4 linked regions of the Stappia indica genome follow. The protein of the gene in region 1 binds, or shares a complex with, the protein of each later gene. Links are inferred from orthologs where the notes say so. Each region holds a gene or a part of one and is shown on either strand. Other genes may lie near its edges.

The links.
Region 2: the proteins of accD (region 1) and accC are in contact, whole or in part, in a solved structure (PDB 8UXZ), measured with the Escherichia coli proteins. The link is inferred for Stappia indica from one-to-one orthologs.
Region 3: the proteins of accD (region 1) and accB are in contact, whole or in part, in a solved structure (PDB 8UXZ), measured with the Escherichia coli proteins. The link is inferred for Stappia indica from one-to-one orthologs.
Region 4: the proteins of accD (region 1) and GH266_RS11445 are in contact, whole or in part, in a solved structure (PDB 8UXZ), measured with the Escherichia coli proteins. The link is inferred for Stappia indica from one-to-one orthologs.

The regions. Positions count from the first base shown.
Region 1 is NZ_CP046908.1:2,895,778-2,898,678, reverse strand. It holds accD (acetyl-CoA carboxylase, carboxyltransferase subunit beta), read right to left. Parts: upstream 1,997-2,901; coding sequence 1,004-1,996; downstream 1-1,003. Other genes in the region: trpA (tryptophan synthase subunit alpha), read right to left, coding at 2,052-2,882; GH266_RS13650 (bifunctional folylpolyglutamate synthase/dihydrofolate synthase), read right to left, coding at 1-877.
Region 2 is NZ_CP046908.1:689,965-694,058, forward strand. Bases 1-2,950 are described here. They hold accC (acetyl-CoA carboxylase biotin carboxylase subunit), read left to right. Parts: upstream 1-774; coding sequence 775-2,127; downstream 2,128-2,950. Other genes in these bases: aroQ (type II 3-dehydroquinate dehydratase), read left to right, coding at 1-254; accB (acetyl-CoA carboxylase biotin carboxyl carrier protein), read left to right, coding at 308-760; aat (leucyl/phenylalanyl-tRNA--protein transferase), read left to right, coding at 2,210-2,899; parA (ParA family partition ATPase), read right to left, coding at 2,905-2,950. In the rest of the region: more of parA, read right to left, coding at 2,951-3,555; GH266_RS03160 (fumarylacetoacetate hydrolase family protein), read left to right, coding at 3,790-4,094. UniProt on the Escherichia coli protein: This protein is a component of the acetyl coenzyme A carboxylase complex; first, biotin carboxylase catalyzes the carboxylation of the carrier protein and then the transcarboxylase transfers the carboxyl group to form malonyl-CoA.
Region 3 is NZ_CP046908.1:688,087-691,997, reverse strand. Bases 1-2,767 are described here. They hold accB (acetyl-CoA carboxylase biotin carboxyl carrier protein), read right to left. Parts: upstream 1,727-2,767; coding sequence 1,274-1,726; downstream 1-1,273. Other genes in these bases: GH266_RS03130 (DsbA family protein), read right to left, coding at 2,412-2,767; aroQ (type II 3-dehydroquinate dehydratase), read right to left, coding at 1,780-2,220; accC (acetyl-CoA carboxylase biotin carboxylase subunit), read right to left, coding at 1-1,259. Also shown: more of GH266_RS03130, read right to left, coding at 2,768-3,164; GH266_RS03125 (M48 family metalloprotease), read right to left, coding at 3,223-3,911. UniProt on the Escherichia coli protein: This protein is a component of the acetyl coenzyme A carboxylase complex; first, biotin carboxylase catalyzes the carboxylation of the carrier protein and then the transcarboxylase transfers the carboxyl group to form malonyl-CoA.
Region 4 is NZ_CP046908.1:2,447,810-2,451,927, reverse strand. The notes cover bases 493-3,466. They hold GH266_RS11445 (acetyl-CoA carboxylase carboxyltransferase subunit alpha), read left to right. Parts: upstream 493-1,489; coding sequence 1,490-2,443; downstream 2,444-3,466. Other genes in these bases: GH266_RS11440 (L,D-transpeptidase family protein), read left to right, coding at 2,747-3,466; GH266_RS11450 (DUF3108 domain-containing protein), read left to right, coding at 493-1,288. Also shown: more of GH266_RS11450, read left to right, coding at 425-492; more of GH266_RS11440, read left to right, coding at 3,467-3,982; GH266_RS11435 (DUF429 domain-containing protein), read right to left, coding at 4,004-4,118. UniProt on the Escherichia coli protein: Component of the acetyl coenzyme A carboxylase (ACC) complex. First, biotin carboxylase catalyzes the carboxylation of biotin on its carrier protein (BCCP) and then the CO(2) group is transferred by the carboxyltransferase to acetyl-CoA to form malonyl-CoA.

The sequences.
Region 1 (2,901 bases):
CCGTCAGCGGCTGCATGCGGCCCGGCCAGTCGACGGCCAGGAGCCCGGCCTCGATGGTCTCCGGCGCCGGCAGGCGCCCGGCAGCGCGCAGCGAGGCGATGGCCATCGCCGCGTTGACGATCTGGTGGCGACCGAACAGGCGCGGCAGCGGCAGGTCCATCAGACCTTCCTCGTCCTGGTAGACGAGACGGCCGTTCTCCTCGAAGGCGGTGAAATCCTGCCCGAAAACCTGAAGCGGCGCGCCCAGACGTGCAGCGATGCGCGAGATCACCTCAAGCGCCTCGTCCGGCTGCGGTGCGATCACTGCCGGGCAGCCGCGCTTGAGGATGCCGGCCTTTTCCGCCGCGATGTCGGCAAGCCGCTCGCCGAGATAGCGCTCATGGTCCATCGACAGCGGCGTGATGGTGGCCGCGAGGGGCGCATCGACGACGTTGGTGGCATCGAGCCGGCCGCCGAGACCGACCTCCAGCAGCAGCACGTCCGCCGGCTCCTCGGCGAAGAGCAGCAGGGCCGCGGCCGTCGTCACCTCGAAGAAGGTGATCTCCGCGCCCGCATTGGCCTGTTCGCAGGTGTCCAGCGCCTCGATCAGCCGCGCGTCCGTGACGATGCGCCCGGCAAGGCGAATGCGCTCGTTGAAGGAGACCAGGTGCGGAGAGGTGTAGACATGCACCTTGAGGCCGGCCGCCTCCAGGATCGCCCGCATGAAGGCGGTGGTGGAGCCCTTGCCGTTGGTGCCGGCAATGTGGACGAGCGGCGGCAAGCGGTCCTGCGGCCGCCCCAGCGCATCGAGCAGGCGCTCCATGCGGCCGAGCGACAGGTCGATCTCGCGCGGGTGCAGCGCCAGAAGTCGGTCGAGGATCGCTGTTACCTGGTCCATTGTCCTGCCCGCCCTGCCGCGCGGGGATCCGCACGGCTGCAGCAGCCCTCATGGTTACGGGATCTTTCGGGAACGCGGCAAGCCTGGCTGCGTCCACCCGTGTCGCGCCTGCGACAGCCCGGCCGTCTAGCGGCTCTCGCCGTCGGCTTCGCGGCTGCCACTCTCGGCTGCGGAAGAGGTCTCGCCGCCCTGGACGAGTTCCGGCGAGACCTTGGCCTCGTCTTCCTCGCGCGACGGCGTCATCAGCTCTTCCTCGTCCGGCAGGCTGACCTCGGCCTTCATCAGGATCGAGCAGACGCGGGCGATGGTCTCGGGCAGCTTGTGGCGATGCACGACCATGTCGACCATGCCGTGGTCGAGCAGGTATTCCGAGCGCTGGAAGCCCTCGGGGAGCTTTTCGCGGATGGTCTGCTCGATGACGCGGGGACCGGCAAAGCCGATCAGCGCGCCCGGCTCGGCCATGTGCACGTCGCCCAGCATCGCATAGGAGGCCGTCACGCCGCCGGTCGTCGGGTTGGTGAAGACGACGATATAGGGCAGGCCCGCATCGCGCAGCATCTGCACGCCGACGGTGGTGCGCGGCATCTGCATCAGGGACAGGATGCCTTCCTGCATGCGCGCGCCGCCCGAGGCGACGAAGAGCACGAAGGGCGTCTTGCGCGCAACGGCCGTCTGCATGCCGGTCAGCACCGCCTCGCCGGCGGCCATGCCGAGCGACCCGCCCATGAAGGCGAAGTCCTGCACCGCGGCGGTCATGTCCATGCCGCGCAGCTTGCCGGTCGCAACCGTGACGGCATCATCGAGGCCGGTCTTGGCACGGGCATCGCGCAGGCGGTCGGTGTAGCGCTTCTCGTCGCGGAACTTCAGCGGATCGGCGACGACCTCGGGGGTTTTCACCTTCTCGAACGAGCCGTCGTCGAAGAACAGCTCGAGCCGGCGTGTGCCGGAAATCCGCATGTGGTGGCCGGAATTCGGCACCACCCACTGGTTCGCCTCGAGATCGCGATGGAAAACCATCTCGCCGGTCTCGGGGCACTTGATCCACAGGTTCTCCGGCACGTCCCGCTTCTGCAGCAGGCCGCGGATCTTCGGGCGAACGACGTTGTTGATCCAGTTCAAGGCAGATACCGTCCGTTGTCTTGCATGTTCCCGGCCCTCACGCGGCCGATGCGGCTCAGCCGCGGGCCCGCGCGACGCCGCCGGCCAGTCCGCGCACCACCGAGGCCACAGCCTCGACCGTCGCAGCCGTTGCCCGGCCCTCGCCGTCGAGGCTCGTGCGCACCGCTTCCACCAGCACCGATCCGACGACGACGCCATCGGCATCGCGGCCGATCACCTCGGCATCTTCCGCCGTCTTGACGCCGAAGCCCACGGCAACCGGAAGCGAGGTGTGACGCTTGATGCGGCGGACCGCCTCGGTCACCCGGTCGCGGTTGGCGATGGTGGCGCCGGTGATGCCGGTCACCGATACGTAATAGACGAAACCCGACGTGTTGGCGAGAACGGCGGGCAGCCGCTTGTCGTCGGTCGTCGGCGTCGTCAGGCGGATGAAGTTGAGACCGGCGGCCATGGCCGGCAGGCAAAGCTCGTCGTCGGCCTCCGGCGGAATGTCGACGATGATCAACCCGTCGACGCCGGCCTCGACCGCCGTTTTGACGAAAACGGCGGGATCGCGCACGTAGATCGGGTTGTAGTAGCCCATCAGCACGATGGGCGTGTCCTGGTCGTGGCGGCGGAAGGCGCGCACCATGTCCAGCGTCTTGTCCATGGTCTGCCCGGCAGCCAGCGCGCGCTGGTTGGCGAGCTGCACGGGAATGCCTTCGGCCATCGGATCGGAGAAGGGCATGCCGAGCTCGATGACGTCGGCGCCGGCGGCCGGCAGCGCATCGAGGATCGCCTGGGAGGTGGCAAGGTCCGGATCGCCGGCCGTGACGAAGGTCACCAGCGCCGGACGGTTCGCCGCCTGCAATGCCGCGAAGCGGCGGTCGATCCGCGTGTCACTCATCTTGCCCGGTCCCACCCTG
Region 2 (4,094 bases), 2.2 Mb from region 1 along the record:
AGGAAGCGGGCGACGTCGCCCAGGGCCTGGTGATCAATCCGGCGGCCTATACCCACACCTCGGTGGCGCTTCACGACGCGATCCGGGCAGCGCAGATCCCGACCGTCGAGGTCCATCTGACGAACGTCCACGCCCGCGAGGCGTTCCGCCACCACTCCTACGTTTCGCCGGTCGCGCTCGGCGTGATCTGCGGTTTCGGCCCGACGGGCTACCGGCTGGCGCTGGAAGCGCTGTCGACCGTCATCAGGCCATGACCTGCGGGCGCACAGGCGCGCCTTAACAACCACGAAAAGATCAAGACAAGCCCATGTCGGAAAAGAAAAACCAGCTCGACCAGGACCTGATTCGCCAGCTCGCGGCACTGCTCGACGAGACCAACCTGACCGAGATCGAGCTCGAGCGGGACGATTTCCGCGTCCGCGTCGCCCGTCAGGTCACCGTCGAGGCGCCGGTCTCCATCGGCCGCGCCGCAGCTCCCGCCGTCGCCGCACCGGCGCCGGTCGCCCCCGCCGAGGCCGCCAACCATCCGGGCGCCGTGACCTCGCCGATGGTCGGCACCGCCTACCGCTCGCCGGAGCCGGGCGCGCGCACCTTCGTCGAGATCGGCGACACGGTTGCCGCCGGCGACACGCTGCTGATCGTCGAAGCCATGAAGACCATGAACCAGATCGCGGCGCCGCGCGCCGGACGGGTGACGGCGATCTTCGTCGAAGACGGCCAGCCCGTGGAGTACGGCGAGCCCCTCGTCGTCATCGAGTGACGGGGACCGAGCCCATGTTCTCCAAGATCCTGATCGCCAACCGGGGCGAGATCGCGCTGCGCGTGCTGCGCGCGTGCAAGGAGCTTGGCATCCAGACGGTGGCCGTGCACTCGACCGCCGATGCCGATGCCATGCATGTGCGCCTTGCCGACGAGAGCGTCTGCATCGGCCCGCCGGCCGCGCGCGACAGCTACCTCAACATCCCGCAGCTGCTGGCCGCCTGCGAGATCACCGGCGCCGACGCGGTGCATCCCGGCTACGGCTTCCTGTCGGAAAACTCCCGCTTCGCCGAGATCCTGGAGGCGCACAACATCGCCTTCATCGGGCCGACGGCCGAGCATATCCGCATCATGGGCGACAAGATCGCCGCCAAGCAGACGGCGCGCGACCTCGGCATCCCGGTGGTTCCCGGCTCCGACGGCGCGGTGACGCCGAGCGACGATGCCCATGCGATCGCCCGCGAGATCGGCTATCCGGTGCTGGTCAAGGCCGCTGCCGGCGGCGGCGGACGCGGCATGAAGGTGGCGCTCACCGAAAAGGACCTCGACACCGCGCTGTCGACGGCCCGTTCGGAAGCCAAGGCCGCCTTCGGCGACGATGCGCTCTACATGGAGAAGTATCTCGGCAAGCCGCGCCACATCGAGATCCAGGTGCTGGGCGACGGCCGGGGCAATGCCATCCATCTGGGCGAGCGCGACTGCTCGCTGCAGCGCCGCCACCAGAAGGTCTGGGAGGAGGCTCCCTCCCCGGCGCTGAACGCGGCGCAGCGCAAGGAGATCGGCGAGATCGTCGCCACTGCCATGCGCAAGCTGAAATACCGCGGCGTCGGCACGATCGAGTTCCTCTACGAGGACGGCAAGTTCTACTTCATCGAGATGAACACCCGCCTGCAGGTGGAGCATCCGGTGACGGAGATGATCACCGGCATCGACCTGGTCAACGAGCAGATCCGCATCGCCTCGGGCGCCGAGCTGACGCTGCGCCAGGAGGACGTGCTGTTCGAGGGCCATGCCATCGAATGCCGCATCAATGCCGAGAACCCGCGCACCTTCGCGCCCTCGCCCGGCCAGATCAGCTACTATCACCCGCCGGGGGGCCTGGGCGTGCGCGTCGATTCCGGCGTCTATCAGGGCTACCGGATCCCGCCGCACTACGACAGCCTGATCGGCAAGCTGATCGTGCACGGCCGCAACCGGGTGGAGTGCATGATGCGGCTGCGGCGCTGCCTCGACGAGTTCGTCGTCGACGGCATCCAGTCGACGATCCCGCTGTTCCGCGACCTGGTCGACAACCAGGACATCGCCAACGGCATGTACGACATCCACTGGCTCGAGAAGTATCTCGCCGCCAAGTCGGACGACGACTGACGGGACGGACGGCGCCGCGAGCCGGCGCCGTCTCCCGAAGTTTGCAGGCGCGCGTTTGACGAGCCTGCCAGGAAGGGCAGCCATGGCCGGGAACACCCACGATCCGCTGGTCATCACGCCGCAGGTGCTGCTCAAGGCCTATGCCTGCGGCATCTTTCCCATGGCCGAGTCGGCCGAGGATCCCAACCTCTTCTGGATCGAGCCGGAGCATCGCGGCGTCCTGCCGCTCGAGAGCTTCCACATCCCCCGCCGCCTGCGCCGCACCCTGCGCCAGGACGTGTTCGAGATCCGCGTCGACCACGACTTCCAGGGCGTGATCGACGGCTGCGCCGCCCCGGCGGACGGCCGCCGCAAGACCTGGATCAACCGCGAGATCCGCCGCCTCTACGGCGCGCTCTACGACATGGGCTACTGCCATACGGTGGAAGCCTGGCGCGGCGGCGAGCTGGTCGGCGGGCTCTACGGCGTGTCGCTGGGCGGCGCCTTCTTCGGCGAGAGCATGTTCGCCCGCGAGCGCGATGCCTCCAAGGTGGCGCTGAGCCATCTGGTGGCGCGGCTGATCGCCGGCGGCTACCACCTGCTCGACGCGCAGTTCGTCACCGAGCACCTGGCCCAGTTCGGCGCGGAAGAAGTGCCGAAGGCGATCTACGACAGGCAGCTGAGCGCCGCGCTCAATCACTATGGCGACTTCCTGGCCCTGTCCGACCGGGTCACGGGCGCTGAGGCGCTGGCCGTGATCGACAGCGCGCAGGACAGCTCGGACAGGGACTGAGCTCCCTAAAACTCCAGGCCGAGCAGCCGCGCGACCTCTTCGGCCAGCAGGCGCGCCTCGTCCGCGCCCTTGCCGCGCGGCTCCGTCTCCAGGATCGTCAGCCCCTCGCCCATCGAGGCGGCGAAGGCCGTACGGTTGCCGAGCCGGGCGGAGGCGACGGTGAAGCCGTTCTCGCCGATCAGCCCCATCACCTCGGCCGTCAGCGCGGCGCGCGGCGGCACGCGGTTCAGCACGACGAGCGAGTCGGTGCCCTCACGCCTGGCGATGTCGACCGTCTGGCCGGTGGCCCACAGGTCGACCTGCGTCGGCTGCATCGGCACCAGCACGAGGTCGGCGGCCTCGATGGCCGGGCGCACGTCGGAATCGGTCTTGGGCGGCGTGTCGAGGATGACGAGGCCATGGTCGCGGGCGAGCGAGCGCGCCTCGCGCCGGGCGCCCCAGCCGCTGGAGGTGCGGAAGGTCAGGCCGGTCGTCCCGTCGCCGAGCGAGCCCTCGCGGGCCTCGTACCAGGTGCCGAGCGAGCCTTGCGGATCGATGTCGACCACGGCGACCGGAAAGGCGCCGCGCGCGGCCAGCGCCACCGCAAGATGCGCCGCCAGCGTCGTCTTGCCCGAGCCGCCCTTTTGCTGCGCGACAGAAATGATACGCCCCGTCATGGTCTGCTCCCGCAGGTTCCGTCTTCGCTCGTGCCGTCCATCAGTGTTGCCCGCCATTGTTGCATTGCAAAAAATCAAAGACAATCGCCATCATGGTGGCCGCCGGGCGAGGCATGCGCAAGCGCCGTCCCCTCTTCCGTCCCCTCTTCCGCCCCCTCTGGACCGGGCAAGGCCGAGGGCGTAAACAAGGGCCCGCCGGCCGTCCCGCACCGTTCCATCCGCAGGAGATTTTCCGTGACCGACCATGTGATTGCGCCTCCTGCCGCGGCCGATGTCGCCGTCGAGGGAACGGATGCGCGCTTCCCCATCCGCCGGGTCTTCTGCGTCGGGCGCAACTATGCCGCCCATGCCCGCGAGATGGGCAAGGACCCGGACCGGGAGCCGCCGTTCTTCTTCACCAAGCCGGCGGACGCGGTGTGCGATGCCGGCGGCACCCTCCCCTATCCGCCGCTGACGCAGGACCTGCATCACGAGGTGGAGCTGGTGGTCGCCATCGGCCGCGGCGGGCGCGACATCGCGCCGGAGGATGCGGAAAACCA
Region 3 (3,911 bases), 2.2 Mb from region 1 along the record:
AACAGCGGGATCGTCGACTGGATGCCGTCGACGACGAACTCGTCGAGGCAGCGCCGCAGCCGCATCATGCACTCCACCCGGTTGCGGCCGTGCACGATCAGCTTGCCGATCAGGCTGTCGTAGTGCGGCGGGATCCGGTAGCCCTGATAGACGCCGGAATCGACGCGCACGCCCAGGCCCCCCGGCGGGTGATAGTAGCTGATCTGGCCGGGCGAGGGCGCGAAGGTGCGCGGGTTCTCGGCATTGATGCGGCATTCGATGGCATGGCCCTCGAACAGCACGTCCTCCTGGCGCAGCGTCAGCTCGGCGCCCGAGGCGATGCGGATCTGCTCGTTGACCAGGTCGATGCCGGTGATCATCTCCGTCACCGGATGCTCCACCTGCAGGCGGGTGTTCATCTCGATGAAGTAGAACTTGCCGTCCTCGTAGAGGAACTCGATCGTGCCGACGCCGCGGTATTTCAGCTTGCGCATGGCAGTGGCGACGATCTCGCCGATCTCCTTGCGCTGCGCCGCGTTCAGCGCCGGGGAGGGAGCCTCCTCCCAGACCTTCTGGTGGCGGCGCTGCAGCGAGCAGTCGCGCTCGCCCAGATGGATGGCATTGCCCCGGCCGTCGCCCAGCACCTGGATCTCGATGTGGCGCGGCTTGCCGAGATACTTCTCCATGTAGAGCGCATCGTCGCCGAAGGCGGCCTTGGCTTCCGAACGGGCCGTCGACAGCGCGGTGTCGAGGTCCTTTTCGGTGAGCGCCACCTTCATGCCGCGTCCGCCGCCGCCGGCAGCGGCCTTGACCAGCACCGGATAGCCGATCTCGCGGGCGATCGCATGGGCATCGTCGCTCGGCGTCACCGCGCCGTCGGAGCCGGGAACCACCGGGATGCCGAGGTCGCGCGCCGTCTGCTTGGCGGCGATCTTGTCGCCCATGATGCGGATATGCTCGGCCGTCGGCCCGATGAAGGCGATGTTGTGCGCCTCCAGGATCTCGGCGAAGCGGGAGTTTTCCGACAGGAAGCCGTAGCCGGGATGCACCGCGTCGGCGCCGGTGATCTCGCAGGCGGCCAGCAGCTGCGGGATGTTGAGGTAGCTGTCGCGCGCGGCCGGCGGGCCGATGCAGACGCTCTCGTCGGCAAGGCGCACATGCATGGCATCGGCATCGGCGGTCGAGTGCACGGCCACCGTCTGGATGCCAAGCTCCTTGCACGCGCGCAGCACGCGCAGCGCGATCTCGCCCCGGTTGGCGATCAGGATCTTGGAGAACATGGGCTCGGTCCCCGTCACTCGATGACGACGAGGGGCTCGCCGTACTCCACGGGCTGGCCGTCTTCGACGAAGATCGCCGTCACCCGTCCGGCGCGCGGCGCCGCGATCTGGTTCATGGTCTTCATGGCTTCGACGATCAGCAGCGTGTCGCCGGCGGCAACCGTGTCGCCGATCTCGACGAAGGTGCGCGCGCCCGGCTCCGGCGAGCGGTAGGCGGTGCCGACCATCGGCGAGGTCACGGCGCCCGGATGGTTGGCGGCCTCGGCGGGGGCGACCGGCGCCGGTGCGGCGACGGCGGGAGCTGCGGCGCGGCCGATGGAGACCGGCGCCTCGACGGTGACCTGACGGGCGACGCGGACGCGGAAATCGTCCCGCTCGAGCTCGATCTCGGTCAGGTTGGTCTCGTCGAGCAGTGCCGCGAGCTGGCGAATCAGGTCCTGGTCGAGCTGGTTTTTCTTTTCCGACATGGGCTTGTCTTGATCTTTTCGTGGTTGTTAAGGCGCGCCTGTGCGCCCGCAGGTCATGGCCTGATGACGGTCGACAGCGCTTCCAGCGCCAGCCGGTAGCCCGTCGGGCCGAAACCGCAGATCACGCCGAGCGCGACCGGCGAAACGTAGGAGTGGTGGCGGAACGCCTCGCGGGCGTGGACGTTCGTCAGATGGACCTCGACGGTCGGGATCTGCGCTGCCCGGATCGCGTCGTGAAGCGCCACCGAGGTGTGGGTATAGGCCGCCGGATTGATCACCAGGCCCTGGGCGACGTCGCCCGCTTCCTGGATCCAGTCGACCAGCACGCCCTCGTGGTTGGACTGGCGGAACTCGATGTCGAGATCGAGATCCTCGCCGACATCGCGGCACAGCCGCTCGATATCGGCCAGCGTCGCCGTTCCGTAGGTGGAAGGCTCCCGGGTCCCGAGCCGGTTGAGGTTCGGTCCGTTGAGGACGTAGATCGAGGCGGACATGCAATCCTCTTCAAGGGTCCCGGCGGCGAACCTGCTGGTGTCGAAAGTCCGGTCCAGAAGCCCGACAAGGGGCAACGCGGCGCACCCTCGCGCCGCGTCGCGACATCCCGCCTCTTATAGGCACTCGCGCGGATGAGGAAAAGACCTGATCTTCCCGCTTTGCTCACCCCGCGCGCCCGTCGCCGGCGGCCTCAGCAGGTCGCCTGGCCGCAATTGCGCATGGCCGAGATCTTGCCCTTGAGCTGGTCGTAGCCGACCGCGCCCATCACCACCTCGTCGCCGATCACATAGGACGGGGTGCCGGTCAGGCCGAGCCGGTTGGCGAGCATGTAGACCTCCTCGATGGCGGTGTTCACCTCGCTCTTGCCCAGCGTCTCCTCGACCTTGGCCGTGTCGATGCCCGCGGTCTTGGCCGCGGCCAGCGCCGCCGCCTTGTTGGCCTGGCCGCGCAGGCCCATCAACTCGCGGTGGAAGTCGTGATACTTCTCCGGCGCGACGATGTTGACCGCAACGGCGACCTGCGCCGCCTCGACCGAGCCCTGGCCCAGCACCGGGAATTCCTTCAGGACGATGCGCAGCTTGTCGTCCTCTTCCAGCAGCCGCTCCATGTCGGCCATGGCCCGCTTGCAGTAGCCGCAATTGTAGTCGAAGAACTCGACCAGCGTGACGTCGCCCTCGCGGTTGCCGAGCTCCACCTGACGGGTGGACTCGAACAGGATGTCGGCGACGCTCGACAGCGCGTCCGAGCGGGCCTTGCTGGCGGCGGCGAGCTCGCGGCGCTCCAGCTCCTCCAGCGCCTCGCGGATCACTTCCGGGTTCTTGACCAGGTACTCGCGTACGATGGTCTCGACGTCGCCGCGCTGCAGCGGCGTGTCCTGGGCAAGCGCCATCGGCGACAGGAAGAGCGCCAGCATCGCGGCGGCGGCCAGTACGAGTTTCTTCATTCGGATCTCCAGCGGCCGGGCCCTGCCGGCGTGAGTGCCTTGCATCCTTGCGGCGCGGTCACGACCGTCCGGGGAGCTTCGGGGGTTTATAGGACACGATATCATCGGCTTGCAGCCATGCGGGCGTGCCCCGCTTCAATTTTTTTTGTGCACGGGCGGCGTAGCGCTTGGCGGCCTCGAAATCCCCGCGCGCCATCAGGCCCCTTGCGGTCGCCACATCCGCCTCCGCCGTCTTGCCCTGTCGGCCGAGCGCGATGGCCAGCTGCGAATGGCCGATGGGCGAGTTCTCGTCCACCTGCAGGCCGGCCTTGAGGATCTTCTCGGCCTCCGGCAGCAGCGATGTGTCGTTGGCCGCGACCAGCGCGAAGCCCAGCCAGATCTGGAACTGCGCCTCCCGCGGGCGCAGGCTCAAGGCCTGGCGGAACGGCGCGATGGCCGCCTTCGGGTTGCCTGATTCCAGCAGCGCCTGGCCTTTGAGTTCGTAAAAATAGGGGTTGTCCGGCTGCCGGCGGATCAGCTTGTCGATGGCCTCGACCGCTTCCTTGCGGCTGCGGGTGCGCATGGTCACCACCGCGCGCGCATATTCGGCCGGCAGCGAGCTGTCGGAGCGCGGGTAGTCGCGCGCCACCGTGTTCGGATGGGCGGTGAAGGCGATCAGCTTGGCGCGCACCATGTCGTGGCGGGCCTGCAGCTGCGGGTTTTCCGGCGCGTCCCAGTAGGGGCTCTGGCGCGCCACCGTCTCCAGCT
Region 4 (4,118 bases), 450 kb from region 1 along the record:
CGAAAGCGGCGGACCGTCCGCGCGCCGGCGACCAAGGACGCAAGTCCCGATACCGCAAGAGTGGCGCGGGCGCAACGCGGCGCGCCCATCGCCGGAAGAGGCCTCGACGACATTTGCAGTCCGTTAACCATGCGGTTACCGTGTTTCGCGAGAATGCCAGCACGAACGGTTCGCCGTCCCGCAGGGTTTCAGGCCGCAGGCCATCCTCTCGCGGGAAAATGCTTTGCGTCCCCCCGGGGTCCCTTTTCGGCTCTTCGGGTCGGTCTTGTCGGGTCGGTTCCTTCGGTCCACCGGGCCCGCCGCGTCCTCAAGCTCGAGGGCGCGCGTGCATCGGCGACGGGCCGCCCGAAGCGGGTGCGCAGGCAGGGCCGGAAGTCGAGTGTGTTGTCCGGCCGGCCGCGGCCGCGCGGAGTGTGAGGTTCCGATGTCCAGGCTCTTCCTTTCGTCTGCAAGGTCACAGGCCCGCCGCCTGCTTCCCGCCGGCTTTGCCGCCGCCGCCATGCTGGCCGCCCCGTTGGCGTCCGTTCCGGCCAGCGCCGAGACCGCACGGCTCGGCGGCGTCTACGATATCTCCGTCTCCGGCTTCAAGATCGCCCGCGGCTCGCTGTCGCTGGTGCTGCAGGCCAACGCCTATTCCGCAAAGGTCGGCATGGAGCCGGCCGGCATCGGCACGCTGTTTTCCGCCGGCAAGGGCGGGGCGGAGGCCTCCGGCTGGGTGTCGGGGAAGAAGGTGGTGCCGTCGAGCTACAAGATGGCCTCGCGTGCGGCCGACCGCGACTTCTTCGTCGACCTGGCGCAGGGCTCGGGCAAGGTGCGCTCGATGCGCGTGACGCCGAAGTTCAAGCCCAATCCGGAGCGGATCGAGGTCACCAAGAAGCACACGCGCAACGTCGTCGACCCGCTCAGCGCCATCCTGATGCCGGTGAAGGCGGCCAAGGGCCAGCCGGACGCCTCGGTCTGCGACCGCCGCATCCCGGTGTTCGACGGCTGGACGCGCTTCGACATCCAGCTCGGCTTCAAGGAAATCCGCGAGGTCTCGGGCAAGGGCTACGACGGCAAGGTGGTGGTGTGCTCGGCGCGCTGGATCCCGGTCGCCGGCCATCGCCCCTCCACCAAGTCGGTGAAGTACATGGCCGAAAACCGCCGCATGGAAGCCTGGCTCGCTCCTCTCGGCTCCGGCCGCGTCTTCGTGCCCTACCGCATAGAGATGGGCACCAACAGCGGCACGCTGGTGGTGGAACCGCGCCAGCTCGACTTCAAGGCCGGCCAGGACCAGGCCGCCCGCTGAAGCGAAAACTGCTTCTGACGCCCCCGATTTCACAAGCGCCGGCGCGGATCGCTCCCGCCGGCGCTTGCATTTTCGCCTCGCGCACGCCATGTCGACGCGGCGGGCAACTTGACAGCGGCAGCCTCCCTCGCCAGTGTCGCGCCGCAAATGACCCGGCGCCGGCATGAGGCCGCGCCGCAGACTTTCTGGACCGGTAAACCGATGCACAGCTTCCTCGAGTTCGAAAAACCCGTCGCCGACCTGCAGGGCAAGGTCCACGAGTTGCGGTCGGTCGCGGGTTCGGGCGAGGCGGTCGAGATATCGGGCGAGATCGAACGGCTGGAAAAGAAGGCCGAGCAGACGCTGCGCGACCTCTATTCGCGGCTGACGCCCTGGCAGAAGACGCTGGTGGCGCGCCATCCGGACCGTCCGCATGCGGCGGACTACATCACCGGGCTGATCGAGGACTTCACGCCGCTGGCCGGCGACCGCAGCTATGCCGAGGACGCGGCGATCATCGCCGGCATCGGCCGGTTCCGCGGCCGCTCGGTGGCGATCCTGGGCCAGGAGAAGGGCGCCGACACCCAGTCGCGGCTCAAGCACAATTTCGGCATGGCGCGGCCCGAGGGCTACCGCAAGGCGGTGCGCATCATGCAGATGGCCGAGCGGTTCTCGCTGCCGGTGATTTCCTTCGTCGACACTGCCGGCGCCTATCCGGGCATCGGCGCCGAGGAGCGCGGCCAGGCCGAGGCGATCGCCCGCTCGACCGATGCCTGCCTGGCGCTGGGGACGGCGAACCTTGCCCTGATCATCGGCGAAGGCGGCTCGGGCGGTGCCATCGCCATCGCCACCGCCAACCACGTCGCCATGCTGGAGCACGCGATCTACAGCGTGATCTCGCCGGAGGCCGGCGCCTCGATCCTGTGGCGCGACAGCGCCAGGGCGCAGGACGCGGCCACCAACATGAAGATCACCGCGCAGGACCTGATCCAGCTCAAGGTGATCGACGAGATCGTCGAGGAGCCGCTGGGCGGCGCGCACCGGGCCAAGGCCATCGTCATCGACCGTGCGGGCGGGGCCATCGACAAGGCGCTCGCCCGGTTCGACGGGATGAGCGGCGCCGAGATCCGCGCCCATCGCCGCGACAAGTTCCTGGCCATCGGCCGGTCGCTGTAAGCCCGCCAGGGGCTTCGATCGCGCTCTGCCGCCAAAACGCCAGAATCTTGCGTCAGCAAGACGCGAGCATTGTGAAATCCGTCCGCAGGGCGGCGCTGGAACCGTTGTGTTTCCGGCCGCCGCTGAGGGCAGGACCGCTGGCGGGGTAACTCCCAAGTGACTGGAAGTGCGGGCCGCGCCGACCGATAGTGGCGGCATGGCAGGCAGGCATGACGGTCGCGGGGCAGGGATTTCGAACAGGGTCCCTGACAGGTTTCGGGCAGGGTTCGGGCTCAGTTTCGGCAGGGTTTTAGGCAGACAGGCATGATGGTGCAGGGGATCGCACGGCTTCGCACAAACACCCGCAGGACGCTTGTGGCGCTGGCGCTTGCCGGCGCGCTCGCCGGTTGCCAGGCCGACGAGATGATCACCTCCGGGCCGAAGCACCTGCGCGAGATCAGCGCCAGCATCCGGCAGAAGATGCCGGGCCTCGACATGTCGACGACCAGCCCGATCATGCTGCGCATCTTCAAGGAAGAATCCACCCTTGAAGTGTGGAAGCAGACGCGCAACGGCCGATATGCGCTGCTGGAGACGTTCGAGATCTGCAAGTGGTCCGGCGAGCTGGGTCCGAAGGTCAAGGAAGGCGACCGCCAGGCGCCGGAAGGCTTCTACGAGATCACCCCGGCATTGATGAACCCGAATTCCAGCTATCACCTGGCGTTCAACCTCGGCTATCCCAACCAGTACGACCGCTCGCACAACCGCACCGGCACGCATCTGATGGTGCATGGCGCCTGCTCCTCGCGCGGGTGCTACGCGATGACCGACCAGCAGGTGCAGGACATCTACGGCCTGGCGCGCGAGAGCTTCAAGGGCGGCCAGCGCTCGTTCCAGGTGCAGGCCTTTCCCTTCCGCATGACCGCGGAGAACATGGCCAAGCACCGCAAGTCCGAGCATTATGACTTCTGGCGGATGCTGAAGAGCGGCTACGACCATTTCGAGGTGACCAAGCAGCCGCCGAAGATCGCCGTCTGCGAGAAGCGCTATGTCTTCGACGCGGTGCCGCTGGTGGAGGGCGTACCGTTCCGCGCCACCGCCAAGTGCCCGGAATACGACATTCCCGACGCCATCGAGGTCGCAGTCGCGCAGAAGCAGCGCAAGGACGAGCAGAAGATCATCGAGATCGCCGCGGCAGAGGAGCGGGCCGAGCGCCGGCGCGCGCAGATCGCCGCGCTCTTCGGCAACAGCGAGGCGGACAAGGCCGGCGAGACGGCAGAGACGCCGGGCGAGACGACCCCGGCGGCCGGCACCAGCCAGCCCGTCGCGGTGGCCGCGACCACGGCGGCGCCTGCCGCTGCAACGGCCCGAGAAGCTACGGCGACAGCAGCCACGGCGACGACCGAGGCTGCCACGCAGCAGACGGCCTTCGCTGCGACCGAGAAGAAGACGTCCGGCGGGTTCTTCAGCCGGCTGTTCTCAGGGGGCAGCAGCGACGAGGCCGAGGCTGCCGACGGCACGCCGGACCCGAATGCGCCGGTGCCCCCGGCCAAGCCGTGATCATTGGAACTGTCGTAGGTTTTACGCCCAGATCGCCATGCGCAGGCCTCTTGCGTCGCGCTCCGGCTCGCGCGGGAACGGCGTCGCACGCCCCTGCGCGATGCGCTCGGCGATCACCGCATTGACGCAGGCATCG